One region of the Pectobacterium actinidiae genome, then DNA from elsewhere that is predicted to be linked to it. Evidence: predicted binding sites of a transcription regulator. Region 1 holds the regulator's gene; the other holds the start of a gene.
The links. The regulator CRP, encoded in region 1, controls carbon source genes, mostly activating them, when cyclic AMP is high. The targets are predictions, from matches to a motif close to ATGTGANNNNNNTCACAT.
Positions count from the first base shown of each region.

Region 2: KKH3_RS01315 (NupC/NupG family nucleoside CNT transporter) is a predicted target of CRP. The motif match lies at 1,238-1,255, and genes of this name have one in related genera.

Region 1 covers NZ_JRMH01000002.1:51,608-59,470, forward strand. The annotation lists gene KKH3_RS17835 (hydrolase) at 1-987, shown strand, start outside; gene KKH3_RS17840 (YheU family protein) at 984-1,220, shown strand; gene KKH3_RS17845 (phosphoribulokinase) at 1,346-2,215, shown strand; gene KKH3_RS17850 (OsmC family protein) at 2,256-2,663, opposite strand; gene crp (cAMP-activated global transcriptional regulator CRP) at 3,037-3,669, shown strand; gene argD (bifunctional acetylornithine/succinyldiaminopimelate transaminase) at 3,811-5,037, opposite strand; gene KKH3_RS17865 (aminodeoxychorismate synthase component II) at 5,157-5,732, opposite strand; gene KKH3_RS17870 (hypothetical protein) at 6,016-6,690, opposite strand; gene KKH3_RS21955 (2Fe-2S iron-sulfur cluster-binding protein) at 6,694-6,996, opposite strand; gene KKH3_RS22340 (hypothetical protein) at 7,169-7,498, opposite strand; gene KKH3_RS17875 (hypothetical protein) at 7,586-7,837, opposite strand.
Region 2 covers NZ_JRMH01000001.1:290,432-298,294, forward strand. The annotation lists gene KKH3_RS01305 (CsbD family protein) at 1-189, shown strand; gene KKH3_RS01310 (TatD family hydrolase) at 304-1,101, shown strand; gene KKH3_RS01315 (NupC/NupG family nucleoside CNT transporter) at 1,419-2,696, shown strand; gene KKH3_RS01320 (4'-phosphopantetheinyl transferase family protein) at 2,846-3,562, shown strand; gene KKH3_RS01325 (TonB-dependent receptor domain-containing protein) at 3,595-5,556, opposite strand; gene KKH3_RS01330 (MFS transporter) at 5,632-6,885, opposite strand; gene KKH3_RS01335 (isochorismate synthase) at 7,229-7,863, shown strand, end outside.

The DNA of each region.
Region 1 (7,863 bases):
ACGCTATTGCCACGTTTGATTCGCCGTCATGCGCAATTCTCACCCGTCTGGCAAGCGCTCGAATTACCCGACGGCGATTTCGTCGATCTGGCCTGGAGCGAAGCCCCTGAACTGGCACGGCACAAGCCACGTGTGGTGCTGTTTCACGGGCTGGAGGGCAACTTTCATAGCCCTTACGCCCACGGCCTGCTACATGCCTGCAAACAGCGCGGCTGGCTGGCCGTCATCATGCATTTTCGCGGATGCAGCGGGAAGCCCAATCGGATGAAGCGTATTTATCACTCCGGCGAAACCAGCGATGCGAGCTATTTTCTGCACTGGATGCAGGAGACGCTGGGCCATGCGCCTACCGCCGCCATCGGCGTGTCTCTCGGCGGCAACATGCTAGCCTACCTGCTCGCTCAGCAAGGCGAAGCCTGTTCCCTGTCCGCCGCCGTCATTGTTTCCGCCCCCTTGATGCTCGAACCCTGTAGCCGTCGGATGGAACAAGGCTTCTCTCGCGTCTATCAGCACTATCTGCTGCGGCTTTTGAAACAAAACGCCAGTCGCAAACTGGCAGCATACCCAGACACATTGCCCATTCAGTTGCCGCAGTTGAAGCGAATCCGCCAACTGCGGGAGTTTGATGACATCATTACTTCACGAATCCACGGTTTTCGCGATGCAGCCGACTACTATCGACGCTGTAGCGCCCTGCCGCTGTTGCCTCAGATTCGTAAACCGTTGCTGATCATCCATGCGAAGGACGATCCCTTCATGACGTCTGAGGTGATTCCCGATCTGTCGCAGTTACCGTCTACTATTGAGTATCAGCTGACGGAACATGGTGGGCATGTCGGCTTCGTCGGTGGAACGTTGCTGAAACCGGAAATGTGGCTGGAACAGCGCATTCCCAATTGGCTTAGCCCATTTTTGGACCATGCCACCGATTCTTTTTCTTCAGGAACCTCTTATTCAGGAACTTTTTATTCAGGAGGAATAGCGTGATTATTCCCTGGCAACAGCTCGATCCAGAAACGTTGGATAACATCATTGAATCTTTCGTCCTGCGAGAAGGCACCGATTACGGCGAGCAGGAACGTTCGCTGGCGCAGAAAGTGGAAGATATCCGCAGCCAGCTCCAATCTGGCGAGGTGGTGTTGGTGTGGTCTGAGTTACATGAAACGCTCAATATCATGCCACGTAACCAGCTCAATGCCGGAGGACACGCTCCTTATTGAGCATGGCGAAAGGCGTGAAAGAACGCGCCAAACATGCTAACAATGATAACTAATTACGTCTTTTTTGAGGATGCACGCAGACCTTCGGTCTGTGCGAACCTCGCGATCACGGAGTCACGCGCCTTATGTCACATCAGCATCCGATTATTGCGGTTACCGGCTCTAGTGGGGCGGGAACCACGACAACCAGTCTGGCCTTCCGTAAGATTTTCCAGCAGTTTGATCTGCGTGCAGCCCAGTTGGAAGGCGATAGCTTTCACCGCTATACCCGCCCGGAAATGGATATGGCGATTCGTAAAGCGCGTGATTCAGGACGCCACATCAGCTATTTCGGCCCGGAAGCGAATGATTTCAGCCTGCTGGAACAGTCGTTTATCGAATATGGCCTGCACGGGCGCGGTCAGACGCGTAAATATCTGCATACCTACGATGAAGCGATTCCCTATAATCAGGTTCCTGGGACGTTCACGCCGTGGGAACCGATGCCGGAACCCACTGACATCCTGTTCTATGAAGGGCTGCACGGCGGCGTGGTCACCGAGCAAAACGACGTGGCACAGCATGTCGATTTGCTCGTCGGCGTGGTGCCAATCGTCAACCTGGAATGGATTCAAAAGCTGATTCGTGACGTCAATGAGCGCGGCCACTCGCGTGAAGCGGTGATGGATTCGGTCGTCCGCTCGATGGAAGACTACATCACCTATATCACGCCACAGTTCTCTCGCACACACATCAATTTCCAGCGCGTGCCCACCGTGGACACCTCCAACCCGTTCGCCGCCAAGTCGATTCCCTCACTGGACGAAAGCTTCGTGGTGATTCATTTTCAGGGGCTGGATAATATTGATTATCCCTATCTGCTCGCCATGTTGCAGGGGTCATTTATCTCCCACATCAACACGCTGGTCGTTCCCGGCGGGAAGATGGGCTTGGCGATGGAATTAATCATGGCACCGCTGGTGCAGCGGCTGATAGAAGGGAAAACGATCGAATAAGCAAAACCGGGCACGGCAGCGTCGTGCCCAGAGAAAGCGATTAAGCCAGCACCCGAATTTCGTGACTGTGCGTCACCTCAACGGCTTTACCCAGCATCAATGCCACAGAACAGTACTTTTCCGCCGACAGGGCGACGGCTCGTTCGACAACGTTATCGGTCAGTCCTTTTCCCGTCACGATAAAATGCAGATTGATGTGGGTAAATAAACGCGGCGCGTCAGACCGACGCTCTGACGTTAATTTCACCTCACAATCCGCCACATCGTTGCGACCTTTTTGTAGAATCGACACCACGTCAATCGCACTGCATCCTCCTACGGACATCAATACCATTTCCATCGGACTGGGCGCTTTATCGCCAGAATTGCCGTCCATCAAAATCTGATGCCCTGATGCGGATTCGCCCAAAAACGTTAAGCCTTCAACCCATTTTACCCGAGCCTGCATGATGCCTCTCCACTAAAAATTTTTTGAAAATTTATATCGTTACTGTACAAAAACCAGCGTTAATCAGAGCTTTGTCATGCTGAAGCGAGACAACACAAGACACATCCTTAAAGCTGTGTTAAAACGAAAATAGAATAGACCTTTTCTGGACAAACCCAGAAACGAAGAAGATGATTACGTGGCCAGATATACCCAGCCACGTTTACGATGCGGCAAGGCAGCAACCGGAAAATCAAGGGTACAGTGGTTCCAGTATATTCCCTGACGTCATTCTGCCTAGACTGAATTTTATTTTTTAGCAGTTAAACACGCCGTACAGGGAACTCTGACCCCTGTAATTTGCGCAGTGAATTACAACAGAGGATGATAGCGAATGGTTCTCGGCAAACCGCAAACAGACCCAACTCTCGAATGGTTCCTTTCCCATTGTCATATCCACAAGTATCCATCGAAGAGCACGCTTATTCACCAAGGTGAAAAAGCAGAAACGCTTTACTACATCGTGAAAGGCTCTGTCGCAGTGCTAATCAAAGATGAAGAAGGCAAGGAGATGATCCTCTCCTACCTCAATCAGGGCGATTTTATCGGCGAGCTAGGCCTGTTTGAAGAAGGTCAGGAGCGTAGCGCCTGGGTTCGGGCAAAAACCGCCTGTGAAGTGGCTGAAATTTCCTATAAAAAATTCCGCCAGCTCATCCAGGTTAACCCGGATATCCTCATGCGTCTGTCAGCCCAAATGGCAAGCAGACTTCAAGTTACCTCTGAGAAAGTCGGCAACCTCGCCTTCCTTGATGTGACTGGCCGTATTGCTCAAACCCTACTCAACCTGGCCAAACAACCTGATGCCATGACGCATCCAGATGGCATGCAAATTAAAATTACCCGTCAGGAAATTGGGCAAATCGTTGGCTGCTCGCGTGAAACCGTGGGTCGCATTCTGAAAATGTTAGAAGACCAGAACCTGATCTCTGCACACGGTAAAACGATTGTCGTTTACGGCACTCGCTAACCCGCTGTCGCTGTACCCTACCAATAAAAAAGCGTGAAGCCTCGGCCTCACGCTTTTTTTATGGCATGCCATCCCTGGCCGCCCCCTTTCGGGTCGTTGCTAACGCAACGTTAAAACGTTCCCTACGTTTTTTATGTCTAATCAGTTTGCTGTCTTAACGACCTGCGCGACGGCGTTGGCGAATTTCTCCATCCCCTGCGCAATATCGTCTTCATCAATGATCAACGAGGGTACAAAACGGATCACGTTAGGCCCAGCCATCAGAACCATCAACCCCTGAGCCGTTGCTGCGGCCAGAAACTCACCCGCACGGCCATGCCACTGCGGTTTCAGTTCTGCACCCAGCAGCAGCCCCATACCGCGAACCTGTTCGAATACGCCGTACTGCTGATTGATTTTCTCAAGCTCACTGACAAACCGATCGTGACGATCCGCCACGCCTGATAACACTTCCGGCGTGTTAATGATATCCAGCGCCGCTTCCGCTACGGCACAAGCCAACGGATTACCGCCATAAGTGGTGCCGTGTACCCCAACCGTCATGGCCGATGCGATCTCTTCCGTCGTCAGCATTGCACTAATCGGGAAGCCGCCACCCAGCGCTTTCGCGGTCGTGAGAATATCCGGCGTGATGCCATAGTGCATGTAGCTGAATAATTTACCGGTACGTCCCATCCCGCTCTGTACTTCATCAAACACCAGCAGCGCCTTATGCTGATCGCACAGATCGCGCACGCCTTGTAAAAATTCAGGCGTCGCAGGCGTAATACCACCCTCACCCTGAATCGGCTCCAGCACGACTGCACAGGTGTGATCGTCCATCACCGCTTTGACCGCCGCCAGATCGTTGAAGGGAACATGGACAATATCCGCAGGCTTAGGCCCGAAACCATCGGCATATTTAGGCTGTCCGCCAACCGAGACGGTGAACAGCGTCCGGCCATGAAACGCATTATAGAAAGCGATGATCTTGGTTTTATACGGACTATGGCGTTTAACCGCATAGTGGCGCGCCAGCTTAAAGGCAGCTTCGTTAGCCTCAGCACCGGAATTAACAAAGAACACGCGGTCGGCAAAAGTGGCATCAATCAATTTGCTGGCGAGGCGTAGCGCAGGTTCGTTGGTGAAGATATTGCTGGTGTGCCACAGCTTTTCACCCTGCTGTTGCAATGCATTCACCAGCGCAGGATGACAGTGACCCAGTGCCGTAACCGCAATGCCGCCGGAGAAATCGATATACTCACGGCCGTCTTGATCCCAGACGCGGCTCCCTTTACCTTTCACTGGTACAAACTTCGCGGGTGCATAAACCGGCAAAATCACTTTATCGTGAGTATCCCGTGTCACTGCTTTCTGCTCTGCTGCCATTTGCTGCCTCACTCTGCTGTCCATCATGTCGGAATGAAAATATAGTCAATAAATATGCATAAAAAATCAATTACAGGCAATATTAAATCGGCTACTGGAGAGAATAACTTTCTATCTCACTAAATTTTAAGGAAATTATCCAAAAGCTCATACCCTTGCTGGCTAAGGATGCTTTCAGGATGAAACTGCACGCCTTCCAGCGGAAGCGAGCGATGGCGGATCCCCATAATCTCGTCACGCTTACCTTCATGTTCGCTCCAGGCCGTGACCTCAAAGCAATCGGGTAGCGAGGCAGAATCAACGATGAGTGAATGGTAGCGGGTGACCGTCAAAGGCTGAGCTAAACCAGTAAAAATGCCCGTGCTGCTGTGCGCAATCGCTGAGGTTTTCCCGTGCATGACCTGCCGTGCTCGCACCACGCGCGCGCCGAACGCCTGCCCCATCGCCTGATGGCCAAGGCACACGCCCAAAATAGGCAACTTATCGGCAAAGTGACGAATAGCAGCCAGTGAAATGCCCGCCTCATCCGGCGTACAAGGGCCCGGTGAAATGACCAATCGTTCGGGCGCAAGCTGTTCGATCTCACGCAGCGTCAGTTCATCATTACGCTTCACCACAACCTGCGCGCCAAGCTCACAAAAGTATTGGTAAAGGTTGTAGGTAAAGGAGTCGTAGTTATCGATAATTAGCAGCATATTGACTTAATGTATTGATAGATATTGGTTATTTAAATTTATCCTACTTTTGATACCCGCAATAATACCCGAAATTTATGTCGCTGCGTTTTTCATAAGCGGGTGTAACACAGGCTATTGTACCTGTATACGTGATGAGAAGAATGACAAGAAATTGATGCTGACTTCATCCAGAGACATATAGATGACAGGAGACAGGGATTCCGTATAGTTTGACAACAGCATGGAATCCCTGCTTTGGTTCGATATTGATTTAAGTGACGAGTACGATCATTAACAATTGTTAAACATCATCCAGAATAAAGGTTATCGGTACCTGATAAAAACCATCAACATATTCAGGCCTTAGCTCCGCAACTGAGCTACCAGGCTTTTCTCCATATAACTCGATGGCTATGTCTGTCAGGGTGTTAGCCGTTACCGCCTCTTTTGCGCTAGACTGGAATAAACCGATTGATGATAGATAATCTAGGGGGAAATTAAATCGATAGACGCCAAATTTATTACCCTCTCTAATAACAATATCCATAGGATTCATCACCTTACTTCCCTTTAATGACAGCTTAGGAATATAGGTTGTGAACTCGACTGGGGTTTCATCTCTAATTTCGGCCCATGTGAGATTGCAACTCTGATTCGCAGAAGCAACTTTCCCTTTCGCTTTGAAAGCATCTGAAAGGCATAAGCCAACTCTGCTTCCGATTAAAGGCTCCATCGTAGACTTACGGATGACATTAATAATAACTTTTACAGCGTCCTGCTGTGTTGATTTAACGGAATCACATTGCCCGTTTTTAAATATAAATTTATCCAACCGTTTATTAATATCATCCTTATTGTTAATTAATGCTGCATTTATTATTATAAATTCCCCATTGGGTTCACTATTGGCACGATATGTCAGACCGCACAGACTAAGTGCTACACCAGATAAAATAAAATTCCTTCTGCTAATCATTATTCAACACTCCGAGTCAACCAGCTCATCCTCAACATGGCTAACTATTGTCATATCTGATGAAGGGTACGTAACACAAGACAATATATACTTTTCCCTTTGGGAATCATTGAGGAAAGACTGGTCACTATCATTATAGCTCCCAGAAGTCACCTTGCATAAGCATGATGAACAGGCCCCAGCCCGACAGCTATAGGGAAGATCTATTCCAGCCTCCTCAGCAGCGTCAAGTATATAGGTATCATCGCTGCATGTTATTTTATGCTTTCCACTGTTCCCTGAAATTGTTATTTCATATTCAGCCATAAAAAATCATCCTTTATAAATAATTAACATCGCAATCCATCGTACTAACTTTAATTAGTATATTTTAAAAAACCTATTCCATTCTCATCCAACGATAAAAAACCACTCATGCGATCAATAAAAAAATAATTATATTAATCATGATGAAATAGAGATTGTCTCATTTAAAAAATCAGAAATCACACATCGGAATCATTCCCTTACATTGGGCAAGACAACTGTGGAAGCGCGTACTTCCATAATCACCAGGAATACCAAGTAGATAAGAGCACTCAGCAATACAACGATCTATATCTGAGGTTGAAATATTATTATTTACAATAATATCTTCCAGTGTTTTTTTCTTAAAAAAACAAGATGTATCCCTGTCTATAACATTTATTTTTTGATTTAAAAAATCGATAGGAATAACTTTCCCTTCCGATCCAATCGCATTACTGGAAAATAAAAAACAAGACATAAAAACGGGCAAAGAAATTGATAATACAAATGACCTTAACATAAATAAATCCTTTAAAAATATGTTAAATAAAATATAAAATGCAACTATATTAGTTATTGGAATTTCATCATGAAAAACTAACCTTTATTATTCACTCACATCCTTATTCACATAAACCGTGAAGCCGTCTGGTTTTAAATCGGGATGGTCAATTGAAATATCATTTATCACTTTACCTGTTAAGGTATAAATTAAGTGACCTGCCACATGTAGGCATTTTTCATACTCTTCCTGAGGCAAGGTTGTTTTCAGCACCGCTAACTCTGCTTTGATTTGTTCGATAAGAACGATTGATTTTTCAATTAAACTTGCTGCAATTTTTTTATCCGAGATAAACATATTACGATCCTAATGGTATGTTTGAA
Region 2 (7,863 bases), on a different contig from region 1:
ATGAATAGCGATATCGTTGTTGGCAAATGGAAACAGTGGAAAGGGAATTTCCTCGCGCTGTGGGCCGATTGGTTTGACAGTGACTGCGCCTGGCTGGAAGGGAGTAATGATTACCTGTCTGGTGTCTTGCAAGAGGGTTACGGAAAAGCGCACGAAGAGGTATCTTCAGAGAAAACCACGTTACACTGAGGCTTCACCGCAACGACAAGTCCGATTCTGCCATGAGGCTTTGGCAGAATAGTCCTTGGGCGTAGATTAGGTCGCCTCATCTTGACGGACCTAATTTTGACGGAGAGGAGCGACGTGTCCGCTGAACAATACCGTTTTATCGATACCCACTGCCATTTTGATTTCCCCTTATTCTATGATGACGCACCGGAAAGCCTGCGTCTGGCTCAAGACGCTGGGGTTGAGCGCATCATCATTCCTGCCGTGGCTTCTCAGCATTTTGAGCGCGTGTTGACGCTCACTCGAACTTACTCACCGCTCTATGCCGCAATGGGTCTTCACCCGCTTTATATCGCCGAGCATCAGGAGAGCGACCTGCTCCGCCTGGAAGACGAACTGCGCCAGTTGCCCGCCAGACTGGTGGCGGTGGGGGAGATCGGGTTGGATCTCTATATGCCGGAACCGCAGTTTGAGCGGCAGCTTACCTTCCTTGAGGCTCAGCTTCGACTGGCGAAAAAATACGATCTCCCGACGATCCTGCACTCGCGACGCAGCCACGACAGGCTGGCGCAATTACTGCGCCGTATCGACGTGCCGCGTACCGGTGTGGTTCACGGGTTTGCGGGCAGTCTGGCACAGGCGCAGGCCTTTATCCGACTGGGCTACTACATCGGCGTAGGGGGAACCATTACCTATGACAGAGCGAATAAAACGCGTCAGGCAATCGCGCAACTGCCGTTAGATCGGCTGCTGTTGGAAACCGATGCGCCTGACATGCCGATGAGTGGCTACCAGGGGCAGCCAAACCGACCCGAGCGCATTTCGTGTGCGTTTCACACGCTGTGTGAGTTACGCGTAGAGCCGCCTGAGGAGATTGCTGAGGCGCTCTGGCAGAATTCGTTCAGGCTATTTGGACGGCTGACTCCGGCGTAACGCTGAGAGGGCTACGACGCAACGCGTCACACCATTGCCATTCCCCAAGCGGAAGCGTTTTTACTTCCGCTTTTCGCTTATTTCTGTGCAATAACATGCAAAACAGTCATTCTGATTTCATATACCAACCATGAAATTGTGATGAAGATCACTTTTTGGTGTTTTTGACTGTTCGATGTTGTATGTATTTGTGACATAAATTAGCGACCTTCACGGGCCTGTCTTTATAATCGGCTCGCCAGCGCGTGTTGACCGTTCTGGTGACCCGATTTTTATTATGCTCTCACTTTTTTTTCACGCGTTATAGGGAACTATACATGCAACTCGTTATGAGTCTCATCGGCATGATTGTTCTGATACTGTGCGCGGTTATGCTGTCCAATAACCGTAAAGCTATCAGATTGCGCACCGTAGCCGGTGCTTTCATTCTTCAGATCGGTATCGGTGCGCTGGTGCTGTATGTACCAGTAGGCCGCAAGGTTCTGGAAGGTTTGACGGGCGGTGTAGCAAACGTTATCGCCTACGGAAATCAAGGCGTTTCGTTCATGTTTGGCGGTCTGGTCTCCGACAAAATGTTCGAAGTATTTGGCGGCGGTGGGTTTGTTTTCGCACTCCGCGTGTTGCCGATTATCGTCTTTTTCTCTTCCCTTATCGCCGTGTTGTACTATATGGGCATTATGCAGATAGTCATCAAGGTACTTGGTGGCGGATTGCAGAAACTGTTGGGAACTTCCCGTACTGAATCGCTCTCTGCGACGGCCAATATCTTTGTCGGTCAAACGGAAGCACCGCTGGTGGTTCGTCCGTACATTGCCAACATGACGCAGTCAGAGCTGTTTGCGGTGATGTGTGGCGGGTTGGCCTCAATTGCAGGTGCCGTGATGGCAGGTTATGCCCAGATGGGCGTACCGCTGGAGTACCTGATTGCGGCGTCCTTTATGGCTGCACCAGGCGGGTTACTGTTCGCTAAACTGATGGTGCCGGAAACGGAAAAAACGCACGACCATGACAAGATGGTTGGCTTTGTCGATGAAGACGATCGTCCGGCTAACGTCATCGATGCGGCGGCAAGCGGTGCGGCATCCGGTATGCAATTGGCGCTGAATGTGGGGGCGATGCTGCTGGCGTTTATCGCCTTGATCGCCGTGCTGAACGGTATTCTGGGTGGCATCGGCGGCTGGTTTGACTACCCGCAGCTGTCGCTGGAATTGATCTTGGGCTGGTGTTTTGCGCCCGTTGCGTTCCTGATTGGGATTCCGTGGAATGAAGCCACTGTTGCGGGTTCGTTCATTGGGCAAAAGCTGATTGTTAACGAATTCGTCGCTTACCTGAATTTCAGTGAATACCTGAAAGCGGATGATGTGGTTCAGGCCGCTGGATTGCAGGTTTTGTCGGATCATACCAAAGCTGTGATTTCGTTCGCGCTGTGCGGCTTTGCTAACCTTTCGTCTATTGCTATCCTTATTGGAGGTTTGGGCAGTATGGCACCGACTCGGCGTCAGGATATTGCCCGCTTTGGTTTGAAAGCGGTTGCGGCAGGTACGCTTTCTAATCTGATGAGCGCCTGCATCGCAGGGTTCTTCCTGGCCCTGTAAATGTAACCAGGCATTCTTGCAGTAGCGAGATGATGGGCGGCGAAAGTCGCCCATTGTTCGTTTAAATCCCTATATTGTTCAGGGTTTAAGCGTGGCTTGCGCAGCGTTTACTGAATGCGGGTGCGATATGCTTGCCTGAGTGGAGCGACATGCTTTCTGCTTTTATTGATGATGTTGAATGGATTACTTTTCCACGGGCAACGGACGGCGCCGCCTACCCAGGTATTACTGCACGATGCCATTTCCATTTGTCTGCCTACGACGACTCGCTTTTTGCCGAGGCGAACATTCCTTTTTCCGACGCGCTAGAGCGCGCCGTACCGAAACGACGTGCCGAGTTTTTGGCTGGTCGCTGTGTTGCCAAACAAGTGTTGAACAAACTGGGTCACCCTGATTTTGTTCTGCATAGCGGAGAAGACCGCTCGCCGCAGTGGCCGGGAAATATTGCGGGTTCGCTCAGTCATAACAAAGACAGCGTTCTCTGTGCCGCACATTTGCGTAGCGATGAAGTGTCGTGCGTGGGGGTGGATATTGAGGGATTTATCTCTGACGAGCGAGCGCAGTCGCTGTGGCCTGGCATTATTGGTGACGAAGAGTTCCAATGGTTTCTGGGACGAGATGAGTCGTTCTGCTGCTTGTTGACGGTAAGCTTTTCAGCGAAAGAGAGCCTGTTCAAAGCGCTTTATCCACAGGTCAGGCACTACTTTGATTTTCTGGATGCCCGGCTGGTGGCGTTGGATATCACCAAACGTGAGTTCGAGCTGGAGCTGCTGACGGATCTCACTCCGACGTTTTACGCGGGGCGTCGTTTTAAAGGCGCGTATCTGCTCAGAGAGTACGACGTCACCACCTTTATCTGCTGCTAAAAAAGCCCGCGTTAGCGGGCTAGAGTCATTGATCAGAACTTATAGCTCACGCCGCCGTACACCGTCCGTCCAGATAGGAAGTAGTCGTTGTTGGTAGCGACATAGTCCCGTTTTTCGTTAGTCAGGTTAGTAAGACCCAGTTTCAGATCCACGTTTTTAACGGGTGTATAGGTCGCACCGATATCCACGGTGTTGAAGCCGCGTGTCTTACTGACTTCTTTATCAAACAGATACTGGTTACCCGTGTACTGGTAAGAAATATAGGTTGATAAGTTATCCAGCGTCTGCCAGTTCAACTGCGTGTTAACCGTATTTTTCGGAGTTTGCTTCAGACGCATTTTGGTGGTGCGGTCTTCGGCATCGACGATGGTCCAGTTGGTCGTCCAGTTCAGGTCATCTGTCAGATCGACCCAGAACGAGGTTTCAATTCCCTGAATTCGTGCTTTATTCACGTTTTCGTAGGTGAGGCGCGTCGCGACTCTGTCCCAGGTCTGAACCTGAATCATGTCTTTAATATCGTTATTAAATAGCGTAACGCCCGCGCCGAAGCGTTCGGCCTCATAAGCGGTGCCAATTTCATAGCTGATGGATGTTTCAGGCTTCAAATCTGGGTTACCAACGGTTTGGCAACGGCCACGGCAGGCGGCGATGGCATACGATTCAGATGACTGCGCAATAGAAGGGGCTTTAAACGCTTTGCTAACGCCGCCTTTTACCACCCAGTTGTCGGTGAGGTTATAGGTGGCATAAGCGCGTGGGCTGAATTCCGTTCCGTACGTCTCATGCTTATCGACACGTCCGCCAAAGGTTAATGCCAGGTCGGCTAGCTTGAATTCATCTTGCAGGAAGAGTGCGCCCTGACTTACGTCAATGGTGCCGTTGGGCAGATTCATACTGTGTTTCAGTGAAGTTAAGCGGTATTCTCCGCCACCTGTCAGCAAATGGTCGCCCAGATAGCCGGAGACCTGTCCGTCAACGGTATGGTTGTCCTGCGTAATGTCTGCTTTGCCATTATTGAGTTGGGAATTATCCATCAATTCCACATTCTCATAGAAATAGCGCAGGCGCGTGTCGACGTTATCCCAACTGCCGTTGTGCGTTAATCCCAGCCCCAGTCGCTCCATTTTTTGAATGTTACGCACTGCCGTGCCGTAGTTATTCCAATGTACGTCACGGTCGTCTTTGGAATAGGTGGCGTCGAAGTCCAGGCTCTGCTGCGGATCGATTAACCACGTCAGGTTGCTCATCACACTGTAATTATCACGTTTTTCCAGCGCATCGGTATTCTGATTAACGGACTGTTCTGTTTTCCAGGCGTCACGTTTTCCGCCATCGACTAGGAGGCTCCCCAGTAGCGTGTTTTCTACCAGTGGCCCGCTGATATAGCCATTCAGGCGGTTATGATCGCCGCCAGAGCCTTCCGTTGGCGCTTCAAAGTTATAGCCAATTTCACCTTTGATTTCGTTAGTTGGTTGGTTCAGGATGACATTAATGACACCGCCCAGTGCATCGGCACCGTACAGCGAGGACATCGGCCCACGGATCACTTCTACGCGATCGATCGCAGAAACGGGAATCGCACTCAGATCGAAATCATTCCCCATGTTGCCAGCCAGCGCATCGCGGGAATTGACTCGACGGCCATTGATGAGCAGCAAGGTATAGTCTGCTTTCATGCCACGGATCTTGATTTCGTTACGGCCATAGCTGGTAGACGGGTTGATATTAATACCCGGTAGCTTTTTCACCGCGTCGGAAACGTTATTCACCGACATCTTTTCCAGTTCAGCATGAGTGATGACAGAGACGCTGGCGGGGGCGCTTAGCGTCGTGTGTTTCGTCTGTGTTGCTGTCACGACGATTTTTTCATCTGCCGCGTTTTCTGCCTGTGCGAACGCAGGCAGTGCGAGTAACCCGGTCATCAGCAGGGCGCGATACACCTTGCTGTGTGGGAAAGGATGATGTGAAAAACGGTTTTCCGATTTTAGCTGCATGTCAAAGACCCCATCAAATGTAGAAAAATATCCCCGTAAACGTGCTGTGTTACGTGTATTGCTGACCCACTCGGTTTATTGCTGTGTAGCCTGTACCGTTTGGCGTGCGGCCATCTTTCGGCTGCGTTCAGCCAATTGCGGAATTAAGCGCATTGTCAGCAGCATGGCGGCTAGCGCAAATACGGTGCTGGCGATGGCGAGCTGCGAGAATCCGTTAATTTTTCCCTCAACGGAGGTGCTTAGATAAGCGGCAGAAGCAACGCTGGCAAGCCCTGATGCCACGTTGGCTGCGGTTCCCTGATAGGACATGAACGCGGCGCGCTGATGCGGCAGCGGAATACCTGCGGTAATTGCCAGCGTGCTGCTGGAGCGGGCTGCACTGAGCGCCATGAACAGGGTGAACACCAGATACAGGGAAAGTGAAAAAGGCAAAACGAAACCGCAGAGAATTACAACGGCCAGCAGCAGCGTCGTGACGACAATCGTCCGGCTGGCATATCCTCGATCCAACAGATTGCCGCACAGTTGCATGGTCACCATACTTGCCAGCCCACCGCAGAGATAAAGCAGGGAAATATCATCCCGCGGGAAAGCCAGATTGAACTGAAAGTAGTTGGAAAAATGGGGAATCAGCAGGAAATGCCCGAACATTTGCAGCGAAATGACCGTCAGCCCCAACAGGAAAAGGGGGGATGCTAACAGATCATGTAATACAGACGTGGGTGCCGTGGTGGGCGAAACACGACTTTGCTGAACCCGGTGCGTGGGTGGCATGGAAGGAAAGAGGCACAGCACCAACAACACCAGCAACAGGCCGCCGAGGCCGAAAATATAAAACGGTGCTTGCCAGTTAATACGGTGAGCCAACTCCAGCGACAGTGGCATGATGACGATGGCCGCAAGTGAAAAACTCATGCCGACATAGGCCAACTGCTTTCCACGCTCGTTGGCTGGCACAATATCGACCACCGCCGCCATTAAGACCCCGGATGCTGGCCCAGCCACGCAGCCCGCCAGAATAAACAACACTAAAAGATGGGTTTGGCTGGTGGCAAACATGCAGGCTGCCGTCAGGCCAAAACGCAGCGTTAGCAGCACGATTAGAGCATGTTTACGGTTAAATCTGTCCAGATAGGGAGCGGCGAGGAAGCCGACAATGGCGGAGGCAAACGTTGCACCGCCGCTAATGTAGCCGATGTTTTTGGCATCCATAGACAGTGCGCTGATGAAATCGGGGCCTAGCGGCATCACCATCATCAGGCTACCGAGGGAAAGCATGTTAATGAGCAGCGCCAGATGCACAACGGATCGGGTGTGCGGGCGGTACATGCTTTCATCCATGACGGGCTCACATTTAGACATGATTAGTAAAATATTTGCGCAGTCTAGCGCAGCTTAATTTTTCTGACAATGAATGATAAGTATTTTCATTATCATTTGTGATGTGGGTTTTATAATCAATACATTCTCGTTGCTAACCATTATCCGTTATGAAACATGCACAAAAAAATTGATTAACATCAATATAACCCCTAATTAATCGGAGTGAATAACCATTCTGTGGAAGGATTGACCGAACACGTTACTTCAGTGTAATTTAACTGCGCTTAATATAAATGATAATGATTTTAATAATCATTGGTATTTAATTTGCGAGCGCAGGAGCCGTCTTGTGGATACACTGATTACAGAAGCTGAAACATTTAGCGGGCTAACTTACTCTGAACAGACCGCTTTTTTATATGCATCGGAACACCGTAGCCTGTCTACTTCCGGCTTATTCGAACGTATTTCGTCCCCTGTTTGTGCTCAAGGCTCTCACGATGACGGGCTTAGTCCTGCAATCGCGCAGGCGTTCCAACGGGCGCGTCAGGCAGGGCAGTCGCTGCCTATTGTGGTGGGGGCCATTCCCTTTGATACTACGCAACCGTCTTGTCTCTATATCCCTGAAAGTTATACCGTTACGACGAAATCTGAACTTGTCAGCCGTGCCCGTAAGCACACGGCGGCGGGCCCTACCGCACTAACGTTAAACAGCGTCCCGAACGAATGTCAGTTTAAGTCCATCGTGGCAAAGGCCGTTGAGCGGTTCCGCCATGGTGAACTGAGCAAAGCGGTGCTGTCACGCATTCTGGACATTGAGCTGACGAGCCCCGTTAAGGCGCAAACGATCCTCAATAACCTGATGGTGCAGAACGCTGGCGGATACCACTTCTCCCTGCCGCTGCCGGATGGTTCGGTGTTGCTGGGTGCAAGTCCGGAACTGCTAGTGCGCAAGCAGGGGAACGTCATTGTCTCTAATCCGCT